Regions from separate parts of the Streptomyces sp. NPDC007907 genome, predicted to be linked through region 3. Evidence: riboswitches for the same ligand, from Rfam matches in the RefSeq annotation. Region 3 holds a riboswitch; each other region holds the start of a gene.
What was found. A riboswitch is a leader RNA that binds a small molecule or an ion and turns the genes downstream of it on or off. The one in region 3 is predicted to bind S-adenosylmethionine.
Positions count from the first base shown of each region.

Region 1 (6,544 bases), on a different contig from region 3:
CGTGCAGCGGGCCTACTTCCGGCGCTGGGGCGTGATCCCCGAAGAGCTGCTGGACGGGTCCGCCGGGTCGGCCCTCACCCCCGCGACGGCCCTCTTCGTCCACGGCAGCTGGGTGCACCTGCTCGGCAACATGCTCTTCCTCTACGTCTTCGGGGCGATGACCGAGGAGCGGATGGGACGGGTGCAGTTCACCCTGTTCTACGTCGGCTGTGGCTATCTGGCCCTGCTGGGCTACGCCGTCGCCAACGCGGACTCCGAGCAGTCCCTGGTCGGTGCCTCAGGGGCGATCTCGGCGGTCCTCGGTGCGTTCCTGTACCTGTTTCCCCGTGCCCGGGTGACCAGTCTCCTGCCGTTCCTGTTCTTCCTGCCGGTGCGCTTCCCCGCGTGGGTCGTGCTGCCGTTCTGGGCGGCGTTGCAGTGGCTGGCTGCGGGGCGGGCCTCGGACGGGCCGGGGGTGGCCTACCTGGCCCACCTGATCGGCTTCGGTCTGGGCTTCGGCTACGCGTCGGTCCGCTACGGCCGCCCCACCGGCCCCACTAGAGTGAAGGCCGCCCCTGCTCCGGCTCCCGAGGGAGAGAACCAGCCGTGATCACCGCGATCGTCCTGATCAAGACCAGCGTGGACCGGATCCCCGAGATCGCCGAGTCGATCGCGGCGCTGGACAGCGTCAGCGAGGTCTTCTCGGTCACCGGCACCTACGACCTGATCGCGATGGTCCGGGTGCGCGAGCACGAGGACCTGGCGGAGGTCATCCCCGGCCGGATCAGCAAGATCCCCGGGGTGGAGGGGACCGACACACACGTGGCGTTCCGCACGTACTCGCAGCACGACCTGGAGGCGGCGTTCTCGATCGGCCTGGACAACTAGTCCCCGCCCCCCGGGGAGGACCGCCTCAGGCGGAGGTGTCCGGCACGCAGCGGCCGTCCTCGGTGCGGTAGTTCCACTTCGCCCCGTCCGCCACGAGCTCCTTCACCGCCCGCACGAACCGCTCCACGTGCTCGTCGGGCGTGCCCGCGCCGAAGCTGACCCGGATGGCGTTGAGCGACTTCTCCCCGGGCGCGGCGTCGGGCGCCCCGCACTCGCCCTGCGCCTGCGGGTCACTGCCGAGCAGCGTGCGCAGCAGCGGGTGGGCGCAGAACAGCCCGTCCCGTACGCCGATGCCGTACTCGGCGGACAGGGCGGCGGCGAAGTGGGAGCTGTTCCAGCCCTCGACGACGAAGGAGAGCACACCGACGCGCGGCGCGTCGTCCCCGAAGAGGGAGAGGAACCGCACCTCGGGGACGTCGGCGAGACCCTCGCGCACCGTGCGGACCAGGTGCTGCTCCCGGGCGACGAGGGTGTCGAAGCCCGCCTCGGACAGCGCCTTGCAGGCCGAGGCGACGGCGTAGGCGCCGATGACGTTGGGCGAGCCGGCCTCGTGGCGCGCGGCGCTGTCGTGCCACTCCACGTCCACTCCCCCGTCCTCGCGCCGGCTGACCTTGCGGCTGGCGCCGCCGCCCGCGAGGTACGGCTCGGCCGCGCGCAGCCAGTCGGCCCGCCCGGCCAGGACGCCGGAGCCGAAGGGCGCGTACAGCTTGTGCCCGGAGAAGGCGACCCAGTCGACGTCGAGGTCCGCGACGGACACGGGGTGGTGCGGGGCCAGCTGGGCGGCGTCGAGCACGATCCGCGCGCCGTGGGCGTGCGCAGCCGCGGCGAGCTCCCGCACGGGCCACAGCTCGCCGGTGACGTTGGAGGCGCCGGTGACGCAGACGAGGGCCGGCCCGTAGGGGTCCCGGTCGGCGAGGGCGCGCTCAAGGGTCTCGACAGCCTGCCGGGGGCTGCTCGGGGCGTCGAGGTAGGTGACCCGCGCGCTGCGCCACGGCAGCAGGGAGGCGTGGTGCTCGGTCTCGTAGACGAAGACCTGGCAGTCGGCGGGGAGCGCGGCGGCGAGGAGGTTGAGGGAGTCGGTGGTCGACCGGGTGAACACGACCTGGTCGTCCGCGCGGCAGCCGAGGAACCCGGCGACGGTCCGGCGGGCGTTCTCGAACAGGTCGGTCGACAGCTGGGACAGGTACCCGGCACCGCGGTGCACGCTGCCGTAGTACGGCGCGTACGCGGCGACGTCGTCCCAGACCCGCTGGAGCGCCGGGGCGCTGGCGGCGTAGTCGAGCGCGGCGTAGGTGACCTCACCGCCGGTCACGAGCGGCACGGTGACGTCTCGTCCCAGAACGGGCAGCGGGGCACAAACGGACTGGTCGGCGGCAAGGGTGGAGACAGACATGACGGAACTCCCGTGAAGGCAGGTGGAATCCGCCCGCGAGCGCGTACGGCTCGAGCGGGGGTGAAAGGAGAAGGGGGATGCGGAGGCGGGGCTCTGCGGCCCTATCGCATTCGCTGGTTCACGGAAGACTCCTCGTCACGCGCTTGCCGTAGACCTCGCTGCCTACGACCCGGTCCTCACCCGGGGCACCCCGCCACGGACGGAGGGTTGCCGGACAGTCGGCCGGGGCCTCATGACTGTCACTCATGACCTGCTCAGGAACGTACGCGAAAAGATCGGCGCCCCGCAAGCCGAGTCCGGATCGCGGGACGCCGGTCCCTTCACGAACGGGATCCGTTACGCGTTGCTCGCGGCCACCCAGCGCTCCAGCGTGCGCTTGGCCGCCCCCGAGTCGATCGACTCGGCCGCCTTGGCCATCCCGGCGCCGATCTGCTCGGCCAGGGGCGCGGCGGTGGGCTCCAGGGCCGCCAGGGCCGCGGCCGAGTTCAGCAGGACCGCCTCGCGGACCGGGCCCGGCTCGCCGTCCAGCAGACGCCGGGCGACCTCGGCGTTGTAGGAGGCGTCGGCGCCGCGCAGCGCCTCCACGGGGACCAGTTCGAGGCCCACGTCGCGCGGGTCGAAGGCCTCCTCGGTGACCGTGCCGTCCCGGACGATCCACACCCGGGAGGTGGCCGTGGTGGTCAGTTCGTCGAGGCCGTCGTCGCCCCGGAAGACCAGGGACGAGTTGCCGCGCTCGGCGAAGACGCCCGCGACGATCGGCGCCATGCGGGGGTCCGCCACCCCGACGGCCTGGGCGCGGACCCGGGCCGGGTTGGTGAGCGGGCCGAGGGCGTTGAACACCGTGCGGATGCCCAACTGGCCGCGGGCGGCGCCCGCGTGCCGCAGCGCCGGGTGGAACTTCACCGCGAAGCAGAAGGTGATCCCGGCCTCCTCGGCGACCTCCGCGACCCGGTGCAGCGGCAGCTCCAGGTTGACGCCGAGCTTCTCCAGCACGTCGGAGGCCCCGGACGCCGAGGACGCGGCCCGGTTGCCGTGCTTGACGACCTTCGCGCCGGTGCCGGCGACGACGATCGAGGACATCGTGGAGATGTTGACCGTCTTCGCGCCGTCGCCACCGGTGCCGACGATGTCGACCGTCGCCCCGGGCACCTCGATCACGTTGGCGTGCGCGTACATCGTGCGGACCAGGCCGTTGATCTCCTCGACGGTCTCGCCCTTGGCACGCAGAGCCACGACGAACCCGGCGATCTGCGCCTCGGTCGCCTCGCCGCGCATGATCCGGTCCATCGCCCAGGCGGTGTCGTCCGCGCTCAGGTGCCTGCCGTCCAGCAGGCCGTTCAGCAGCAGGGGCCAGGAGCGGCCCGCCGCGGTGTCGCCTCCAGCGGGGGTCACAGCGCTCATAAGCCGCTCCAGGGTCAGGCGTCCCGCACTACGGGACGAGAGTCTCAACGGGGTCCACCCTATCCAGCCCGGGGCAGGCCGAAGGGCCCCGTCCGATCGTCGGACGGGGCCCTTCTGTGGCGTGGCGAAGCAGTGATCAGTGGTGGCCGTGGCCGCTCGTGATCTCCCGGTACTCCTCGGCGGTGGGCTTCGGGATCTGGGAACCCTCGCCGTAGTAGGCGTCGCTGAGCTTGGCGCGCAGCTTCTCGGAACCCTTCACCTTGCGCTCGACACCGTTCTCGTCGACCGTCGGGCCGATCTCGGCCGGCTTGTACTGCTCGTGCGCCGTGAGCGTGTACATCTGCTCCTGGCTGAGCGGCTCGTGCACCTCGATGAACTCACCGTGCGGCAGGCGCTTGATGATGCCCGACTCGCGGCCGTGCAGCACCTTCTCCTTGTCCCGGCGCTGCAGGCCGAGGCAGATGCGCTTGGTGATGACGAAGGCGATGACCGGGCCGAGGAAGAACCCGATCCGGACGAACCAGGTCACCGAGTTGATCGACAGGTGGAAGTGCGTGGCGACGATGTCGTTGCCACCGCCGATCAGCATGATGATGTAGCCGGTGACCCAGGCGACACCGACACCCGTGCGGGTCGGGGCGTTGCGCGGCCGGTCCAGGATGTGGTGCTCGCGCTTGTCCCCGGTGACCCAGGACTCGATGAACGGGTACAGGGCGATGATCGCGAGGAAGACACCGAAGAGCACCAGCGGGATGAACACGCCCAGGACCAGCGTGTGACCCCAGATGTTGATCTCCCAGCCCGGCATGGCTCGGATCAGACCCTCGGCGAAGCCCATGTACCAGTCGGGCTGGGCACCGGTGGACACCTGGTCGGGCCGGTACGGGCCGAGGACCCAGATCGGGTTGATCGTCGCGATGCCGGCCAGGGCCGCGATGGCACCGAAGACCAGGAAGAAGAAGCCTCCGGCCTTGGCCATGTAGACCGGCAGCAGCGGCATGCCGACCACGTTCTTGTTGGTCCGGCCGGGACCCGCGAACTGGGTGTGCTTGTGGTAGAAGACCAGGATCAGGTGGCCGACCACGAGCCCGAGCATGATGCCCGGCAGCAGCAGGATGTGGATCGAGTAGAACCGGGCGACGAAGTCGGTCCCCGGGAACTCCCCGCCGAACAGGAACATCGAGATGTACGTGCCCACGATCGGCACGGACAGGATCGCGCCCTGCGTGAAGCGGACACCGGTGCCGGAGAGCAGGTCGTCCGGGAGCGAGTAGCCGGTGAAGCCGGTGAACATGCCCAGGACGAACAGCAGGAAGCCGAACAGCCAGTTGATCTCGCGCGGCTTGCGGAACGCGCCGGTGAAGAAGACGCGCATCATGTGCACGAACATGCCGGCGAGGAAGATGATCGCCGCCCAGTGGTGGATCTGCCGGATGAGCAGACCGCCGCGGACGTCGAAGCTGATGTCCAGGGTCGAGGCGAACGCCTCCGACATCAGCTGCCCCTGGAGCGGGACGTAACTGCCGTGGTACTCCACCTCGTTCATCGACGGGTGGAAGAACAGCGTCAGGTACACACCCGTGAGGATGATGATGATGAAGCTGTAGAGGCAGATCTCACCCAGCATGAAGGACCAGTGGTCCGGGAAGATCTTGCGCATGTTGGCCTTGGCCAGGGAGTAGATCCCGAGGCGGCCGTCGGCCCAGTCGGCGACCCGCTCACCCGCGGGCGCCTTGCGGCGATTCTGTGCAGTGCTCATCCGCGCTCCCAGAAAGCAGGGCCGACGGGCTCTTCGAAGTCGCCGAGCGCCTCGAGGTAGCCCTCGTCGTTCACGCCGATGCGGAGCTGCGGCAGGGCGTGACCGGCGGGACCGAAGATCACTCGGGCACCGTCGGAGAGGTCGAAGGTGGACTGGTGGCAGGGGCAGAGCACGTGGTGCGTCTGCTGCTCGTACAGGGAGATCGGGCAACCGACGTGGGTGCAGATCTTCGAGTACGCGACGATGCCCTGGTGCGACCACGCGAGCTCGCGCTTGTCCTTGATGTCCTCCGGCTGGATCCGGACGATCATCAGGGCGGCCTTGGCGATCTCGTTCTGGAAGTCGTGGTCGTGCTCCTCCAGGCCCTCGGGCTTGGCGAAGGTCAGCGAACCGACCGCGACATCGGACGGACGCAGCGGCTCGTTGGTGTTCATGTTGACGAGCAGCTTGCCCTTGGACCACAGCGTGTGGCGGAGCTTGGTGCCGGGCAGCGGACCGAGGTCACGCAGCAGCACGACGCCGGAGAGCGGCACCAGCGTGAGCGCGCCGAGCATCGTGTTGCGGATCAGCTTGCGGCGGCCGAGCGCGGACTCCTTGGCACCCTGCTTGAAGTCGGCGAAGACCTTCTCGCGGACCTCGGGCGGCGCCTCGATCGGGTGCCGCTCGTCGGCGACCTCCACGTCGGACATCAGGGTGCGCGCCCAGTGGACGGCGCCCGCGCCGATGCAGAACAGCGCGATGCCGAGCGACAGGCCCAGCGCGAAGTTCAGCGCGCTGATGTGGCCCAGCGGGAAGATGAAGACCGCCTTGTCGACCGGGATCGCCACGAAGGAGGCGATGAAGGCGACGGTGGCCAGCATCGACACCGTGAACAGCAGGGCGACCGCACGCTCGGACCGCTTGGCGGCCCGCTCGTCGATGTCCTGGACCCGGTGCTCGTGGGGCGGCAGGCCCGGGTCCGCGAACGGGTTCTTGTCGTCCGCGACGCTCACCACGCCGTGCCCGTGCTCGTCATGGCCTGCGGACTGCGCGGCAGGCAGGTTCTCTTCTGGAATGTCTTGGCTACTCATGACTTCTTGGCCTTTGCGGTCCGGGCGGCGACCCACACGGCGACGGCGATCAGA
Region 1 covers NZ_JBIBKR010000007.1:411,828-418,371, forward strand. Annotated here, with positions in the region: gene ACFZDI_RS29135 (rhomboid family intramembrane serine protease) at 1-589, shown strand, start outside; gene ACFZDI_RS29140 (Lrp/AsnC family transcriptional regulator) at 586-867, shown strand; gene ACFZDI_RS29145 (aminotransferase class V-fold PLP-dependent enzyme) at 893-2,260, opposite strand; SAM riboswitch class IV at 2,395-2,511, opposite strand; gene trpD (anthranilate phosphoribosyltransferase) at 2,597-3,661, opposite strand; gene ACFZDI_RS29155 (cytochrome bc complex cytochrome b subunit) at 3,798-5,420, opposite strand; gene ACFZDI_RS29160 (Rieske 2Fe-2S domain-containing protein) at 5,417-6,490, opposite strand; gene ACFZDI_RS29165 (c-type cytochrome) at 6,487-6,544, opposite strand, start outside.
Region 1: another riboswitch for S-adenosylmethionine. It lies ahead of ACFZDI_RS29145 (aminotransferase class V-fold PLP-dependent enzyme); the one in region 3 lies ahead of ACFZDI_RS14045 (ABC transporter permease subunit).

Region 2 (6,544 bases), on a different contig from region 3:
ACGATCGTGCCGCCCGCGGCGTGCACCGCCTCGGCGACCTTCGCCCAGCCCGCGAGCTGCTCGTCGCCGTGGAAGCGCGGCACGCTGTCGCTCTGCCCGGCCGACTCGTGGCCGACGTAGGTGCCCTCGGTGACGATCAGGCCGACTCCGGCGGCGGCGCGGCGCGCGTAGTACGACACGACGTCCTCACCGGGCACACCGCCGGGGGAGAACATGCGGGTCATCGGCGCCATCACGATCCGGTTCGGAACGGTCAGGCCGCCCAGCGACAGGGGCCGGGACAGGATTGCGGCGGCGCGGGAAGCGGAGGCGGCGACAGTCACGTGAGGGCTCACTTTCGGATACCGGGGGGTATGTGCATACGCATGGGATCGACCTAACCTTCAACCATCCGGCCCGGCCCCGCCATCCCACCCCCGCTGTGATCCCGGACACGCCACTCCCCGCCCGGGGCCGGCACGGCACGACCCCCGGGCACGCCGAAGGGCGGCACCTCCTGCCGGAACAGGAAGTGCCGCCCTCGGTACGGACGTTGATCAACCCTCAGGTCGATCAGAAGTCCATGTCACCGCCCGGCATGCCGCCGCCGGCCGGCGCGGCGGCCTTCTCCGGCTTGTCGGCGATGACGGCCTCGGTGGTGAGGAACAGCGCGGCGATGGAGGCGGCGTTCTGAAGGGCGGAACGCGTCACCTTCGCCGGGTCGATGATGCCCTCGGCGATCATGTCGACGTACTCACCGGTCGCGGCGTTCAGGCCGTGGCCGACGGTGAGGTTGCGGACCTTCTCCACGACGACGCCGCCCTCGAGACCACCGTTGACGGCGATCTGCTTCAGCGGGGCCTCCAGCGCGAGCTTCACGGCGTTGGCGCCGGTCGCCTCGTCACCGTCGAGCTCCAGCTTCTCGAAGACCTGGGAGGCCTGCAGCAGGGCCACGCCACCACCGGCGACGATGCCCTCCTCGACGGCCGCCTTGGCGTTGCGCACGGCGTCCTCGATGCGGTGCTTGCGCTCCTTGAGCTCCACCTCGGTGGCGGCACCGGCCTTGATGACCGCGACACCGCCGGCGAGCTTCGCCAGGCGCTCCTGCAGCTTCTCGCGGTCGTAGTCCGAGTCGCTGTTCTCGATCTCGGCGCGGATCTGGTTGACACGGCCCTGGACCTGGTCGGCCGAGCCGGCACCGTCGACGATGGTGGTCTCGTCCTTGGTGATGACGACCTTGCGGGCCTTGCCCAGCAGGTCGAGCGTGGCGTTCTCCAGCTTGAGGCCGACCTCCTCGGAGATCACCTCGCCGCCGGTGAGGATGCCGATGTCCTGCAGCATCGCCTTGCGGCGGTCGCCGAAGCCCGGGGCCTTGACGGCGACGGACTTGAAGGTGCCGCGGATCTTGTTGACGACCAGGGTCGACAGGGCCTCGCCCTCGACGTCCTCGGCGATGATCAGCAGCGGCTTGCCGGACTGCATGACCTTCTCGAGGAGCGGCAGCAGGTCCTTGACGTTGCTGATCTTCGAGTTGGCGATCAGGATGTACGGGTCGTCGAGGACGGCCTCCATACGCTCCATGTCGGTGGCGAAGTACGCCGAGATGTAGCCCTTGTCGAAGCGCATACCCTCGGTGAGCTCCAGCTCCAGACCGAAGGTCTGGGACTCCTCGACGGTGATGACGCCTTCCTTGCCGACCTTGTCCATGGCCTCGGCGATGAGCTCGCCGATCTGGGTGTCGGCGGCGGAGATGGAGGCCGTGGAGGCGATCTGCTCCTTGGTCTCGACGTCCTTCGCCTGCTCCAGCAGGGCGGCGGAGACGGCCTCGACGGCGCGCTCGATACCGCGCTTGAGGGCCATGGGGTTGGCACCGGCGGCTACGTTGCGCAGGCCTTCCTTGACCAGGGCCTGGGCGAGAACGGTCGCGGTGGTCGTACCGTCACCGGCGACGTCGTCCGTCTTCTTGGCGACTTCCTTGACCAGCTCGGCGCCGATCTTCTCGTACGGGTCCTCGAGCTCGATCTCCTTGGCGATGGAGACACCATCGTTGGTGATCGTGGGCGCGCCCCACTTCTTCTCGAGGACGACGTTGCGGCCCTTGGGGCCGAGCGTCACCTTGACGGCGTCCGCGAGCTGGTTCATGCCGCGCTCGAGGCCGCGCCGCGCCTCCTCGTCGAACGCGATGATCTTGGCCATGTGAAGTGGTCCCTCCAGGACTGGGGGTGATTACTTCGGACCGCGCCCGCGCCCGCGACGGACGGCTCGCTTGCCTCGTGGGTTCCTTCCCCACCCGGCCTGCGGGCCTCACCGACCCGGTCCTTACGTTGTCACTCTCACCTTCAGAGTGCTAACGCAATGATTAGCACTCGGGCATGGCGAGTGCAAGCGCCTCCCGGGGATCGGGCGGTGGCGTCAGCCCCCGGCGAACACCCCCCGGCACCCGCTGCGAGCAGGCCGAAGGGCCCGCACCCCGGGGGGTACGGGCCCTTCTGAGAAGACCGGTCGTTCGAGCGTTGGTCGTGGTGCGCGTTCAGGCAGAGACGCGAACCATGTCGGCCTGCGGCCCCTTCTGACCCTGCGAGATCTCGAACTCGACCCGCTGGCCCTCTTCAAGGGTGCGGTAGCCGTCCATCTGGATCGCGCTGTAGTGGACGAAAACATCCGCACCACCGTCGACCGCGATGAAGCCGTACCCCTTCTCCGCGTTGAACCACTTGACGGTGCCCTGAGCCATGCCTAACTCCCCTATTACTGGCCCTTGCACAGATCCACACTTCGCGGACCCGGGTCAGACCTCACCCCCCACGGTTGGGGGCGTGCGCCGGAACGCGTCGACCGCGGCTGAATGTATCTGTCCAACTGCCGTCTGCAACAGGTCAATCGGACGAGAATTCAGGACGCGCGGGGTCCGGAATGTGGGGAGCATTCGCCCGATTTCAGGGCAAGTCGGGCCACACAAAGGGAACAAAAGCCTCAAAAGACATGCACACTTTGGCTACATCTTGTCGGGCTCGAAGCAGGAACTCAGGGTTCCGATCAACGGATCGGGATCGCGTTCCCCAACTGTACCCCGCTCAACCACACAGAATTGCCCCCTCCGTTTCTCTCACGGAGGGGGCAATTCGATAAACTCTCAGTGACTGTCGTTACCGAAGGTAACAATCAGGTCGGCCGGTCGGTTCAGCCACCCGCGACGGCGGGAATGATCGACACACCGGCACCGTCCGGCGTCGCCGTCTCCAGACCCTGCTCGAAGCGCACGTCGTCGTCGTTGACGTACACGTTGACGAACCGGCGCAGCTTGCCCTGGTCGTCGAGCACCCGGGCGGCGATCCCGGTGTGGTTCTTCTCCAGATCGGCGATGACCTCCCCGAGATTCGCCCCCTCGGCGGCGACCTCGGCCTGCCCGCCGGTGTAGGTGCGCAGGATGGTGGGGATGCGAACGGTGACGCTCATCGGAACATGACCTCCGGTTTTGTTGAAGCTACGGCTGGGGCGCACCCTCAGGGGCGCGGGGAACTGCGCGACCAGCCCCCACCGGCCCGCAGCGAACAACGATCAGACGAGCCCGGCATCCCGGAACGACTCCAGGTTGGGCCGAATGGTCGCGGTGAGCCCCGTGCCCGCCACCGCGTCCAGCGTCTTCAGACCGTCCCCGGTGTTGAGCACCACCGTCGTCTTCGACGGATCCAGCAGCCCGCTCTCGATCAGCTTCTTGGTGACACCCACGGTCACCCCACCGGCGGTCTCCGCGAAGATCCCCTCGGTCCGCGCAAGGATCTTGATCGCGTCGACGACCTGCTCGTCGTTCACGTCCTCCACCGCCCCACCGGTCCGCCGCGCGATGTCCAGCACGTACGGCCCGTCCGCCGGGTTGCCGATCGCGAGGGACTTGGCGATGGTGTCCGGCTTCTGCGGACGGACGACGTCGTGCCCGGCCTTGAACGCCGTCGACACCGGCGAGCAGCCCTCGGCCTGCGCACCGAAGATCTTGTACGGCTTGTCCTCGACCAGACCGAGCTTGATCAGCTCCTGCAGACCCTTGTCGATCTTCGTGAGCTGCGAGCCGGAGGCGATCGGCACCACGAGCTGGTCCGGCAGCCGCCAGCCGAGCTGCTCGCAGATCTCGTACGCCAGGGTCTTGGAACCCTCCGCGTAGTACGGCCGCAGGTTGACGTTGACGAAGCCCCAGCCCTCACCGGCCGGGTCGCCGATCAGCTCGGAGCAGAAGCGGTTCACGTCGTCGTAGTTGCCCTCGATGCCGACGAGCTCGCCGCCGTAGACCGCGGCCATGACGACCTTGCCCTGCTCCAGGTCGTGCGGGATGAACACGCAGGAGCGGAAGCCGGCGCGGGCCGCGGCGGCGCCCACCGCACCGGCGAGGTTGCCGGTGGAGGAGCAGGAGAGCGTGGTGAAACCGAAGGCGCGGGCGGCCTCCAGGGCCTGGGCGACGACCCGGTCCTTGAAGGAGTGCGTCGGGTTGCCGGAGTCGTCCTTGACGAACAGCTTGCCGGCGTCGACACCCAGCTCGCGTGCGAGGTTGTCGGCCTTGACGAGCTTGGTCCAGCCGGGGTTGATGTTCGGCTTGTCCGCCACGTCGGCCGGGACCGGCAGCAGCGGGGCGTAGCGCCAGATGTTCGCGGGGCCCGCTGCGATGCGCTTGCGGAGCTCTTCGGTGTCGTAGCCCGAGAAGTCGTAGGCGATCTCCAGCGGGCCGAAACACTCCTCGCACGCGAAGACCGGGCCGAGGGGTACGCGGTGACCGCACTCGCGGCAGCTGAGGGCAGCCGCGGGACCGAGGTCTACGGTGGAGTCAGTGGTGCTTGCAACAGTCTGCACAGCCATGTGAGGCGAGGCCCTTTCTCCTCATCTTCCTCACGACGCATCTCGCCGTGAGACGGATTTGGCACCTTCCCTAGCCGGGAGCCTCGCGAAGTGGTCGACAGCGACCTACGAGTACCGACTGGAGGGTTGCCGGGGCTTCATCGGGCCGTTTCCCTCTGCCCCTCTGGATGAGCTGTATGCGGTTGTAAAGGCGGGTGACCCCGGACATGCGATGGTCATCCGCGTTGTTCAAGACTGTAACCGACGACCAGGACAGTTGAGATAGTCGTCCGAACCGCGAGATGGATCACTCCGTCCCGCCCGGAGCACGCAGAGGAGCCGCACGGTGCTGGAAGAAGTCGAGCGCTGGCTGAGCACCCGTTCCTGGTCCGCGAACGATCGCCCCCTCCACCAGATCCTCGCAGCGAAGCAGCGCACGGGCCAGACGGTCAGTGTGGTGCTGCCCGCGCTGAACGAGGAGGAGACGGTCGGCGACATCGCCTCCGTCATCCGCCACGACCTGATGCTGCAGGTCCCGCTCGTCGACGAGCTGGTCGTCGTCGACTCGGGGTCGACCGACCGCACCGCGGAGGTCGCCGCCGCCGCGGGCGCGCGCGTGGTGCACCGGGACGTGATACTCCCGCGCCTGCCAGCCGTGCCCGGCAAGGGCGAGGTGCTGTGGCGCTCACTGCTGGTCACCCGCGGGGACATCGTCTGTTTCGTCGACGCGGACCTCAGGGACTTCTCGTCCGGCTTCGTCTCGGGGATCGTGGGCCCGCTGCTCACGGACCCGGACGTGGACCTGGTGAAGGCCATGTACGACCGCCCGCTCGGCGGCGCCACCGGGCAGGGCGGCCGGGTCACCGAGCTGATGGCCCGCCCGCTGCTCAACATGCACTGGCCGCAGCTGGCCGGCTTCGTGCAGCCGCTCGGCGGCGAGTACGCGGCCCGCCGCTCCCTGCTGGAGCAGCTGCCCTTCCCGGTCGGGTACGGCGTCGAGCTGGGCATGATGGTCGACGCGCTGCACCTGGCGGGGCTGGACGCCCTCGCCCAGGTGGACGTGGGGGTGCGCAAGCACCGGCACCAGGACGGGCAGGCGCTGGGCCGGATGGCCGCCGCGATCTACCGCACGGCCCAGCTGCGGCTGGCCCGCGGGCACCTGATCCGGCCGTCCCTGACCCAGTTCGAGCGGGGCACGGACGGCTTCGAGCCGAGGACCTACTCCGTGGACACCGAGGAGCGTCCGCCGATGGTGGAGATCTCCGAGTACCAGGCCCGGAAGGCTGCCTGACCGGGGCCGTTTTCGGCCGGGCGCGGCAGATCCGCACGTTTGAGCGTTTCGGGGCCGGGCTAGGTTGAGGCTTATGGCTTCAACGTACGGTGCTGCACAGGTGCTGGTGGCCTCCAACCGTGGCCCGGTCTCGTACACGGTGGGAGCGGACGGTTCGCTGGACGCCAAGCGGGGCGGCGGCGGGCTGGTGTCCGGGCTCTCCGCGATCGGCTCGGACGCGGACGCGCTGTGGGTGTGCTCGGCGCTCTCCGACGGCGACCGGGAGGCGGTGGGGCGCGGCGTCGGCGAGGACGGCGTGCGGATGCTGGACATCCCGCCCGACGTGCACGCCGACGCGTACAACGGCATCGCCAACTCGGTCCTGTGGTTCGTGCACCACATGCTCTACCAGACGCCCCTGGAGCCCGTCTTCGACGCGGAGTTCCGGCGGCAGTGGGCGTCCTACGAGGC
Region 2 covers NZ_JBIBKR010000006.1:456,746-463,289, forward strand. Annotated here, with positions in the region: gene ACFZDI_RS26520 (NADH:flavin oxidoreductase) at 1-323, opposite strand, end outside; gene groL (chaperonin GroEL) at 553-2,175, opposite strand; gene ACFZDI_RS26530 (cold-shock protein) at 2,510-2,713, opposite strand; gene ACFZDI_RS26535 (MoaD/ThiS family protein) at 3,160-3,435, opposite strand; gene thrC (threonine synthase) at 3,538-4,824, opposite strand; SAM riboswitch class I at 4,843-4,998, opposite strand; gene ACFZDI_RS26545 (glucosyl-3-phosphoglycerate synthase) at 5,150-6,094, shown strand; gene ACFZDI_RS26550 (trehalose-6-phosphate synthase) at 6,168-6,544, shown strand, end outside.
Region 2: another riboswitch for S-adenosylmethionine. It lies ahead of thrC (threonine synthase); the one in region 3 lies ahead of ACFZDI_RS14045 (ABC transporter permease subunit).

Region 3 (6,544 bases):
GTGGCCAGGAACTCCTTGGCACGGGAGTAGCGCTCCTCCTGCGGCAGGAAGCCGCCACGGCGGAAGTTCTCACCGGTGAAGGCGTCCCAGGAGGTGACCACGTTCCAGGCGGAACGGCCGCCGGAGAGGTGGTCGAGGCTGGCGAACTGGCGGGCCACCTCGTAGGGCTCGTTGAAGGTGGAGTTGATGGTGCCGGTCAGTCCGAGGTGTTCGGTGACGGCGGCGAGCGCGGCGAGGACGGTGAAGGTGTCGGGGCGGCCGACGACGTCCAGGTCGTAGATCTGCCCGCCCTGTTCGCGCAGCCTGAGGCCCTCGGCGAGAAACAGGAAGTCGAACTTGGCGCGTTCGGCGGTGCGTGCGAAGTGGGCGAAGGAGCTGAACTCGATGTGGCTGCCGGCCTGCGGGTCGCTCCACACGGTGGTGTTGTTGACGCCGGGGAAGTGCGCGGCCAGATGGATCTGCTTCAGCGGCTTGCTCATGGTGGGTGCGGTCCCTCCGGCTCAGGCGGTGGCGTAGCGGTTGGCGGGGCGGGTCAGGCCCAGCAGGCCACGCAGGGTGTCGGCCTCGTAGGCGGTGCGGAAGGCGCCCCGGCGCTGGAGCTCGGGAACCAGGCCGCGGGTGATGGCCGGCAGGTCGTGTCCGGCGACGGCGGGCCGCAGCCGGAATCCGCTCAGTCCCTCTCCCGCCAGTTCCTGCAACAGATCGGCGAGTTGGGAGGAGGTGCCGGTGAAGACCCGGGCGTCGCTGTCGTACGGCTCGCCCGCGAGCGCGTCGAGGCGTGCGCGCCGGTCCTCTGCCGCTGCCCGGTCGTCGTCGAGGAACACCACCAGGTCGCCGAACACGTGCAGCAGTTCACCGGCGCGTCCGGCTGCCTCCTGTTCGGCGCGGATCTCGGCAACGATCGCGCGGGCCTGCCCGGCGTCGTGCGGGGTGACGTAGCCGACGTCGGCCTGGCGGGCCACCAGCCGGTACGGGACGGTCTGGTGGGCGAGGGCGGTGACCACCGGCTGGCCCTGCGGTGGGCGTGGGGTGATGGAAGGGCCCTTGACGCTGAAGTGCTTGCCCTGGAAATCGATGTAGTGCAGTTTGTCGCGGTCGATGAAGCGGCCGGTCGCGGCGTCACGGATCTCGGCGTCGTCCTCCCAGCTGTCCCAGAGCCGGCGCACGACCTCGACGTGGTCGGCGGCCTCGTCGAAGAGGCCGGTGAGCCGTTCCTGTCCGGCCGGGGTCCGCAGCTCCTCCAGGCTGATCGGCGGGAAGCGGCGGCGGCCGAAGTGGTCGGCCTCGTACGGCCGGGCGCTGATCTGCACCCGCAGGCCCGCCCGGCCGGTGCTCACATGATCGAGGGTGGCGATGGCCTTGGAGATGTGGAACGGCTCGGTGTGGGTGGCGATCACGGTGGGCACCAAGCCGATGTGCCGGGTCAGGGGTGCGACGCGGGAGGCGGTCAGGACGGCGTCCAGACGGCCGCGGACCTGGTCGGTGCGGCCGTCCGGCTCGCCGTAGTGCGAGGACTGCAGACCGAGTCCGTCCTCGAAGGTGACGAAGTCGAGAAGGCCGCGCTCGGCCTCGGCGACGAGGTCCGCCCAGTATCCGGCGGTGAACAGGTCGCGGGGCCGGGCGACTTGCTCGCGCCAGGAGGCCGGGTGCCAGCCGGTGCCGTCGAGGGCGACGGCAAGGTGCAGAGAGGACACGGGAGTTGAGGACACGAGGCTGCCTTCCTGGAGGTCCGTACTGGATCGGCGGTCCGCGGGACGCTGCGTACGGCTGATGAGGAACGGGTCAGGAGTTGTCGAGCGGCAGCCCGGGCGGGTTGACCTCGGACTTGGTGACGGCGTCACTGGAGAGGTTCCAGGCGGCGAGCCACTTGGCGTACTGACCGTTGTCGATCAGGTGGTTGATGGCGTCGGCGAGCGGCTCGGCCAAGCCGCTGTCCTTCTTCGCGGTGGCCGCGATCAGCCCTTGGAGGCTCGCGCCGGCGCCGGAGTACTGGCCCGCGATCCTGGTCGCGTCGGGAGTCTTCTCCGTCTGGGTGACGTGGTAGGCGAGGTTGGGGCTGGGGCCCAGATAGGCGTCGATCTTGCCGCTGTTCAGGGCCAGGTAGAGGCTGTTGTTGTCCTGGAAGTACTTGATGGTGAGCTTCTTGCCCTCCTCCTCCAGCTTGTCCTTCCACCCCAGCAGGATCCGCTCCTGGTTGGTGCCCGCGCCGACCGAGACGGTCTTCCCCGCGAGGGCCTCGTAGTCACCGTCGAAGGCGAACTTCGAGGACTTGAGTGTCTCGAAGGCGAGGTCGTCCTTGCGGTAGGAGGCGAACTCGTACTTCCTCTTGCGTTCCTCGGTGTCGGTGATGTTCGAGAAGCCGACGTTCACCTTGCCGCTGTCGATGCCGACGAAGAGGTTCTCCCAGGTGAACCGCTTCACTTCGGGCTCCAGGCCGAGGACGGCCGCGACCAGTCTGGCCAGGTCGATCTCGGAGCCGGTGAGTGTCTTCTGGTCGCTGCCCACGAAGCCCAGCGGCGGGGAGCCGGAGGGCAGGGTGCCGGACCCGATCACCAGCTTGCCGCTCTTCCTGATCGCGTCGGGCAGCTGGGCGCTGATGGACTTGACCTCGGAGACCTTGAGGGTGGTCTCCTCGGCGGCGCCGTTGGACAGCCGGCCGACGGTGACCGTGCCGGCGCTGTCGCTCGTCGTGGTGGCCGCGTCGCTGTCGCCACCGCAGGCGGCGAGCCCGGTGGCCAGGGTGGCGACGGCGGTCGCCGCGGTGATGCCGCGTATCAGGCTGCGTCGGGTGAAGTGGACAGACATGGCCGTTCCTTGTCGGTGGGGAAGTGATGCGGGGAGTGATGCGGGTGGCGTGGGGGGAAGTCGAGGGGGCGGCGGTCAGAGGACCTTGCTGAGGAAGTCCCTGGTCCGCTCGTGCCGGGGCTTGTCGAGGACCTCGGAGGGCGGGCCCTGCTCGATGATCCTGCCGCCGTCGATGAAGACGACCCGGTCGGCGATCTCGCGGGCGAAACCGATCTCGTGGGTGACGATGAGGAGGGTGGTTCCGCTGGTCGCCAAGTCCTTGATGACGGCCAGGACTTCACCGACCAGTTCCGGGTCGAGGGCGGAGGTGGGCTCGTCGAAGAGGATGACGCCGGGGCGCAGCGCGAGGGCGCGGGCGATGGCGACGCGCTGCTGCTGGCCACCGGAGAGCTGGCGCGGGTAGGCGCCGGTCCTGTCGGCGAGGCCGACCCGGCCGAGGAGTTCGCGGGCGAGTTCCACGGCCTCGGGCTTGCCGAGCTTCCCGGTGGCGACCGGGGCGGCGGCCACGTTGTCCAGGACCGTCAGGTGCGGGAAGAGGTTGAAGTTCTGGAAGACGAAACCGATCCGGCTGCGCTGGGTGAGGATGGCCCGCTCGCTCAGTTCCTTCAGCCGCTCGCCCTGCCGCCGTACGCCGATCAGCTCGCCGTTGATGCTGACGTGGCCGATCTCGGGCCTCTCCAGGTGGTTGACGACCCGCAGCAGGGTGGACTTGCCGGATCCGGACGGGCCGAGGATGACGGTGACCTCCCCGGGGCGGACGGTCAGGTCGACACCGTCCAGGACCCGGTGGGTGCCGTACCACTTGTGCACGTCGTGGATCTCGACGGTGGCGGCTTCGGTGTCCGCCGGGGCTCGATGCGTTGTGGCGGTCATACGGCGGCCTCCTGGCGGATGCGGACCCGCAGGCCGGCGAGGCCGGCGCGGAGCTTCTGCAGCGGTGTCGGCGGCAGGCTGCGGGTGGCACCGCGGGCGTAGTGCCGCTCGACGTAGAACTGGACGACGGAGACGACACTGGTCAGGACCAGGTACCAGACGGTGACGACCAGCAGCAGCGGCACGATGTCGCCGGGGTAGGTGGAGCCCATGGTCTGGGCGGCGCCGAACAGGTCGAGCAGCGAGACGTAGAACACCAGCGAGGTGCCCTTGATCAGGCCGATGAGCTGGTTGACGTAGTTCGGGACGATGGAGCGCAGCGCCTGCGGAAAGACGACCTTCCGGAACTGGTAGCCCTTGGGCAGGCCGAGCGCGGAGGCCGCCTCGTGCTGCCCCTGGTCGACGGAGAGGATGCCGCCCCGGACGACTTCGGCGGCGTACGCGGCCTCGTGGAGGCTGAGCCCGACGACCGCGATGACCATGTCCGTGGCGAGTTTCGACTCGTCGAAGGAGAAGAAGGCCGGTCCGAAGGGGACACCGACGCTCAACGTCTTGTACAGCGCACTGAAGTTGTAGAGGAAGATCAGCACCACGATGAGCGGGACGGAGCGGAACGCCCAGACGTAGAGCCAGCTGACCGCCCGCAGCACCGGGCTCCCGGAGAGCCGGGCCAGCGCGAGGAGGATGCCGCCGGCGAGGCCCAGCACCGCGCTGTAGACGGTGACTTCGAGGGTGATGAGGAGCCCGTCGAGGATGGCCGGCCGCAGGAACCAGTAGCCGAAGCGGTCCCACTGGTAGAAGGGGTTGGAGACCAGACCGTGCACGAACTGGGCCGCCAGGACCAGGACGACCGCGGTGGCGATCCAGCGTCCCGGCCGCCGTAGCGGCAGAACGCGCTGGGCGGTGACGGCTTTCGGCGGTTCGGCGGCGGCCCGCGCCCCGGGGAGGGTGACGGTGGCGCCAGGGGGTTCACTCATGGTGGGCTCCGGCTGGGAGGGGAGATCCCGGAAGCGCGCGGCATGCGGGGGCGCGCACGCCGGCGAGGTACCGGGACCGGGGAGGACGACGGCACACCGAGTGAGCGGTGGTCGTCAGGGAAGGCGGGGGCTGCGGGGAGGTGTCAGCCCCGGCAGCGGGCACGGCCCGGTGCGGTACACAGTGCGCTGTTCACGCGGAGCAGATCGACGGCACGATCGGCGACGAGCAGGTTCGGGTACGACCGTACGCAGCCCTGGGGGCGGCGTGCGGCCGTCCTGGGAGCTGCGTACATGGCGTCACCGTCACTCTTCCGGCCCTGTGGGCCTCGCGCTTACCGAAACATCTTCGGTCCGGTCTTCACCTGGGGCACCCCACCGCGATGCGAGGGTTGCCGGTCAGCAAGCCAGGGCTTGTCGCTGACGCTCATGACCGTTCTGGCCCGTAGTTAAGACAACGGCCCGAACGAATGTCAACGCCGGTCCACCAGGTGGAACGGTCAACGGGCCGCGTGTGCCGCCCAGTCCAGGATCTGTACGGCTGCCCCGGCGGCCTCCAGGCCGTGGCAGCGGTCGTGGTGGCGGCGTTCGATGCCGCCGAGGTCGAGGTGGGTGCCGAAGGCCGGGTGGGTGGTCAGACGGCGGGCGTAGGCCCACAGGGTGGGGTGGTCGGCGATGCGCTGGACGGCGGAGGCGTCCAGATGGTTGCGGTGCACGGTGTCGAGTTGGACCAGGGCGACCCACAACTCGACGTCGGCGGCCGTGACGTCGTCGCGGATCATGTACGTCCGCCCGACCAGCCAGCGCTCCAGCGCGCCCAGTGCGTCCAGCAGTACGCCAAGAGCCGCCTCGCGGTCGGCCGGTCCGCCGTCGGCCGATCCGGCGCGCTGCGCGGCCTGTTCGACGCCCTGCGCGCACATCCGCTCGACGGCCTCGATCTCCGACTCCGCGCCGCACGGATAGAGCGAGGGGCCGCCGGTGGCGAAGCGGCGGGCGAGGTCGCGCATGATGTCCGGGGCGTGGGTGCTGACGATCCGTCCGGACCAGTCGTCACTGAGCACGGGCGCGACGGCCGGACCGGTGTACCGGTGGGCACTCGCCTCGTACAGCGAACGCAGGGCCGAGTGCCCGCCGTCGGGAGAGTCGGGCACGGCGGGCAGGAGGGTCACCGGACAGGCGGTGTCCCGGCCGAGCAGGCTGTGGGCGACGGCGATGCGCAGGCCGTCCGGACATGCGGTCGACAGATGGAGGCGGTAGCGGCCGGGAACGGCGTAGTGGCCGCTGCGCGCGTCCCTGCCGATACGGCCGCGGAAGGCCGGTACGGGGCGGTCGGACGCGTGGGCGGCCAGCGGTGTGACGGTCATGGTTCTCCCCGGGAGCGGGCGCGGACGTACGCGCGGCGGAAGCGACGTCGGACGAGGGAGCAGGGCTCACCCGTGCGCACCGGACAGGACGAAACCTCAGGGAAGGGGGACGCTGTCGGCGCGGGATGGGCGCGGCTCAGCCCTGGGACCTGATCGCGCTGCAGACGCGCTGCAGGTCGATGTGGCGGCGGGAGGTGAGAAGGAGAGGCGGACGGCTCACTCGGACGGTGACCGGTTCCAGACGCCTCATGTTTCCCTACCTCTTCACTGGGATTACCTCAGTGAGTGTCGATCCGTCGGGCACCGGCGTCAAGAGGTCCGTCCCGCATCTCGGACGCGCCGCTGGACGGCGGGCCCCGCGCGGCGCCGGGTCCTGTACACATGACTGACAAGAAGCTGTCACACACGGCCGGAATGCGGGTTCGGCCCGCGGTCGTTCTGACCGACATGACTGTTGGAGTAGCGCTCAACGCGTCCGACGCGCCGAACCAGATCGATGCCACCGTGCAACTCTCCCGCGAGGCCTCG
Region 3 covers NZ_JBIBKR010000003.1:574,797-581,340, forward strand. Annotated here, with positions in the region: gene ACFZDI_RS14025 (NtaA/DmoA family FMN-dependent monooxygenase) at 1-479, opposite strand, end outside; gene ACFZDI_RS14030 (LLM class flavin-dependent oxidoreductase) at 501-1,709, opposite strand; gene ACFZDI_RS14035 (transporter substrate-binding domain-containing protein) at 1,783-2,805, opposite strand; gene ACFZDI_RS14040 (ATP-binding cassette domain-containing protein) at 2,881-3,678, opposite strand; gene ACFZDI_RS14045 (ABC transporter permease subunit) at 3,675-4,655, opposite strand; SAM riboswitch class IV at 4,979-5,087, opposite strand; gene ACFZDI_RS14050 (glutathione S-transferase C-terminal domain-containing protein) at 5,153-6,016, opposite strand; gene ACFZDI_RS14055 (putative leader peptide) at 6,153-6,266, opposite strand; gene ACFZDI_RS14060 (LLM class F420-dependent oxidoreductase) at 6,464-6,544, shown strand, end outside.